DNA from 2 places in the Rhizobium sp. CBN3 genome. Region 2 is predicted to be linked to the other one. Evidence: riboswitches for the same ligand, from Rfam matches in the RefSeq annotation. Region 2 holds a riboswitch; the other holds the start of a gene.

Region 1 (2,395 bases), on a different contig from region 2:
GGCTGCTGTCAAGTCGCCGCCCGTCAGGCCGGCGTCAGATGCGGAAATGTTTGGAAAGCTTGAGGCCCTGGGCCTGGTAATTGGAGCCGAGGCCGGAGCCGTACAGGCTGGCGGGTTTTTCCTGCATGTGCTCGTAGACCAGGCGGCCGACGATCTGGCCGTCTTCGAGGATGAAGGGCACTTCGTGGCTGCGCACCTCGAGCACGGCGCGGCTGCCGCGCCCGCCTGCCGGCGCATGGCCGAAGCCCGGATCGAAGAAGCCGGCATAGTGGACGCGGAATTCGCCGACCAGCGGATCGAAGGGGGTCATCTCGGCGGCATAATCCGGCGGCACATGCACGGCCTCACGCGAGACGAGGATATAGAATTCGTCGGGATCGAGGATCAGCTCGTTGCGGCCGCGGCTATAGAGCGGTTCCCAGAAATCGAAAATATCGTGCTGATCCTTCTCGTCGACATCGACGACGGCGGTGTGGTGTTTGCCGCGATAGCCGATCAGGCCGTCCTTGTCGCCGGTGAGGTCGATCGACAGCGCGATGCCGCCGCCCGAGACGTTCGGCTGCTTGCTGGCGACCAGCGTCTCGCTTTCATGCAGCTTCAAAAGTTCCGGCTCGCCGAGCACGGACTGGCCGACGCGGAAGCGGATCTGCGACAGGCGCGAGCCGCGGCGCACGACGATCGGGAAGGTGCGCGGGCTGATTTCGAGATAGAGCGGGCCGGAATAACCTGTCGGGATCTTGTCGAATTCCTGGGCGTAGTCGGTGATGACGCGGGTGAAGATATCGAGCCTGCCGGTCGAGCTCTTTGGATTGGCCGAGGCCGACATCTCGGCCGGCAGCGCCAGGCTCTCCATCAGCGGCACGATGTAGACGCAGCCGGTTTCGAGCACCGCGCCCTGGGACAGATCGATCACATGCAGGCTCAGCCGATCGAGCTTGTCCGACACCAGATGCGAGGGCCCCGGCATGAAGGAGGCGCGCACACGAAAAGCCTTGCTTCCTAAGCGCAGGTCAAGGCTTGCCGGCTGGATCTGATCGCGGTCGAGCTCCCGCTCGGAGTTCAGACGCCCCGTTTCGAACAGCGCCGCAATCGCGCGGTCGGCCAGAATTCCAGTTTCGCGAGCCATCATGCCCCATCCATCATTTTGCCGCCGACAAAACCAAACTCGGGGAATTGACGCAAGCAGCTAACAGCAGTATTGCAGAATTATCCCGTGGTGATTTGGCCGGTCGGCTTGCAGCCACGTTAAACAAGTGGCTAAAAAGACCGGGTTGAAACCGGTCTGCTTTTGCGGCCGGTTTTTTTGTTATGTGAAGGTGATGGCATGAGCAAGACCTGGCGCCCGGCAACCCAACTCGTCCATGGCGGCACGCTGCGTTCGCAATATGGCGAAACGTCGGAGGCAATCTATCTCACCCAGGGTTTCGTCTATGACACGTCGGAAGCGGCCGAAGCCCGCTTCAAGGGCGAAACGGACGGCTTCATCTATGCCCGCTACGGCAGCCCCACCAATGACATGTTCGAAAAGCGCATGTGCGCGTTGGAAGGCGCCGAAGATGCCCGCGCCACCGCCTCCGGCATGGCGGCCGTCGCCGCCGCCGTTCTCTGCCAGGTCAAGGCAGGCGACCATATCGTCGCCGCCCGCGCCCTGTTCGGCTCCTGCCGCTGGGTCGTGGAAACGCTGGCGCCGAAATACGGCGTCGAGTGCACGCTGGTCGACGGCCGGGATCTCGCCAACTGGGAAAAAGCGATCCGCCCCAACACCAAGGTGTTCTTCCTGGAAAGCCCGACCAACCCGACGCTCGAGGTGATCGATATTGCAGGCGTCGCCAGGCTCGCCAACCAGGTCGGCGCCAAGCTGATCGTCGACAACGTTTTTGCGACGCCGCTCTTCCAGAAGCCGCTCGAACTCGGCGCTCATATCGTCGTCTATTCCGCCACCAAGCACATCGACGGCCAGGGCCGCTGCCTCGGCGGCGTGGTGCTCGCCGACAAGGCATGGATCGACGAGAACCTGCACGACTATTTCCGTCATACCGGCCCGGCCATGTCGCCGTTCAATGCCTGGACGCTGTTGAAGGGCATCGAGACACTGCCGCTGCGCGTGCGCCAGCAGACCGAGAATGCGGCGAAGATCGCCGATTTCCTGGCCGAGCAAGGCAAGGTCGCCAAGGTGATCTATCCCGGCCGCAAGGATCACCCGCAGGCCGAGATCATCGCCAAGCAGATGACCGGCGGCTCGACGCTCGTCTGCTTCGAGCTGAAGGGCGGCAAGGAGGCGGCCTTTGCACTGCAGAATGCGCTTGAGATCATCAAGATCTCCAACAATCTCGGCGACAGCAAAAGCCTGATTACCCATCCGGCAACGACGACGCACAAGAACCTGACGGAAGAG
Region 2 (2,395 bases):
CATGATCGACCGTCCATTCCTTTGCGCGTCCGATAAAGACACGCGGCGCTATAGGGTTTCGGACGGGAACCTGCCCGCATTTCTTCCAAACCGCAACCGGGCAGGTCAGAAAGAAATGCCGTTCAGAGATCCATGCCGATCTCTTCGACGTCATAGGGCGTCGTCTGATAAATCTCGTTGATCCAGTTGCCGAACAAGAGATGCGCGTGGCTGCGCCAGCGGTTCTGCGGGGCAAGCGTTGGATCATTATGCGGGAAGTAATTGTGCGGCATCTTGATCGGCACGCCGGCATCCACATCGCGGAAATACTCATCCGAAAGCGAGGTGGAATCATATTCGACGTGGTTGAACATGTAGAGCCGCCGGCCCCTCTTCTCGTGCACGAGGCATACGCCCATCTCGCTGGATTCCATCAGGATTTCGAGGCTTGCGGATTTCTCGATATCTTCGCGGCGCACCTCGGTCCACCGCGACACCGGGACCTCGAAATTGTCGGAAAAGCCGTTCAAATAGATGGAGGAAGGCTTCAGGTTCCGGTGCCGGTAGACGCCGAAGGCCTTTTCCTTCAGCTCATATTTCGGAACGCCGTGGAAGTGATAGATCGCCGCCATCGCGCCCCAGCAGACGTTCATCGTCGAATGGACGTTGGTCTCCGTCCAATTGAAGATCTCCTGCATCTCTGCCCAATAGGTAACGTCCTCATAGGGGAGAAGCTCGATCGGCGCCCCGGTAATGATGAAGCCGTCGAACTTGCGCTGCTTCACCTCTTCCCAGGTCTGATAGAAGGCAAGCAGGTGATCTTCGGATGTGTTCTTAGCCTTGTGGCCGCCGATGCGGATGAGTGACAGCTCCACCTGCAGCGGCGAAGCGCCGACGAGACGGGCCATCTGCAGTTCGGTCTTGATCTTGTTGGGCATCAGGTTGAGCAGCCCGATCTGCAACGGTCTTATATCCTGACGGATCGCCATCGTCTCGGTCATCACCCGCACACCTTCCTGAACCAGGGTTTCGAAAGCGGGCAGCGTATCGGGGATCTTGATGGGCATTTGCGGTCAACTCGATCAAAAATAAAAAACCGGCGGCGAAAAAATCGCTACCGGTCCGCACGCGGCCCTTTAGCGAATTTTTTAACGTGGCTGCAAGCCGGCCGGCCAAATCACCACGGAGTGCCTTAATTAGTCTCAGTTGAGCCGCGAATCAACTACGAATGCATGCAGGAGCGGTGGGTCAAGAATCATCACAGTTTAATGACTGATAAAATCTGTTGATAGACCGGTAACGCCACCATGTTAATAATGACAGTATGGGCGGTGTTGGAAAAGCATGATGGCAGATAAGATCGAGGGGAGGCCGGGCACCAGGAGGCAGGATAAGGTTGGTTACGACTTCAGCCTGACATATCGCCTCGGAGTAATGTTCTCGGCATTCTGGAATTCTGAAGTGCGTGGCAAGGTGCTGTTTCTGGCGACCGTGCTGATCCTTGTCATCCTGGTGACGGCCTATGGCCAGGTCATCCTCAACGAGTGGAACGCCCCCTTCTACGATTCGCTCGAGCGCCGCGATCTCGGCGAATTCTTCCACCAGCTCGAAATCTTCGCAATGATTGCCGGCACGCTTCTGCTGCTCAACGTGCTGCAGGCCTGGCTGAACCAGATGACGGCGCTCTATATGCGCGAGGGCCTGTCGCGCGATCTCGTTGACCAGTGGCTGAAGCGCAAGCGGGCGCTGCGGCTCGCCTCGAGCGGCCTGATCGGCGTCAATCCGGACCAGCGCCTGCACGAGGATTCCCGCAACCTCGCCGAAAGCACCACCGGACTCGTGCTCGGCCTCTTACAGTCGACCATTCTTCTGGTGAGCTTCATCGGCGTGCTCTGGGAGCTGTCCAGCGGCTTCGTCTTTCACATCAGCGGCCACAGCTTCTCCATACCGGGCTATATGGTCTGGGCGGCGATTTTCTATGCCGCTTCTGCCTCGGTGCTGAGCCAGGTCGTCGGCCGCAAGCTGGTCAAGCTCAATGCCGACCGGTTCTCGAAAGAGGCCGAGCTTCGTTTCACCCTGATGCATGCCAACGAGAACATGCCGGCGATCACCGTCGCCCGCGGCGAGGAGAACGAGCGCCGGCGCATCAATACCGACATCAGCTCGGTACTGAGGGTCGTCAAGCGGCTCGCCATGGCCAATACCAATCTCACCTGGGTTTCGGCCGGCTACGGCTGGCTGGTGATCGTCATTCCGATTATCGTTGCCGCACCCGCCTATTTTTCCGGCGGCCTCACCCTCGGTCAGCTGATGATGTCGGTCGGCGCCTTCAACCAGGTCAATACGGCGTTGCGCTGGTATGTCGCCAATTTCGGCCCGATCGCCGAATGGCGTGCCACGCTGATGCGCGTCACCG

The links. Region 2 has a riboswitch for S-adenosylmethionine ahead of metA (homoserine O-succinyltransferase). Riboswitches for the same ligand answer to the same signal wherever they lie in the genome.
Region 1: it holds a riboswitch for S-adenosylmethionine, as region 2 does, so the genes downstream of both, QWJ46_RS18660 (O-succinylhomoserine sulfhydrylase) here and metA (homoserine O-succinyltransferase) in region 2, are expected to answer to the same signal.

Annotation. Positions count from the first base shown of each region.
Region 1 is NZ_JAULSE010000012.1:840-3,234, reverse strand. It holds gene QWJ46_RS18665 (2'-deoxycytidine 5'-triphosphate deaminase) at 35-1,129, opposite strand; SAM riboswitch at 1,204-1,282, shown strand; gene QWJ46_RS18660 (O-succinylhomoserine sulfhydrylase) at 1,325-2,395, shown strand, end outside.
Region 2 is NZ_JAULSE010000004.1:98,229-100,623, forward strand. It holds gene QWJ46_RS08250 (aldose epimerase family protein) at 1-3, opposite strand, end outside; gene metA (homoserine O-succinyltransferase) at 123-1,046, opposite strand; SAM riboswitch at 1,096-1,173, opposite strand; gene QWJ46_RS08260 (ABC transporter ATP-binding protein/permease) at 1,327-2,395, shown strand, end outside.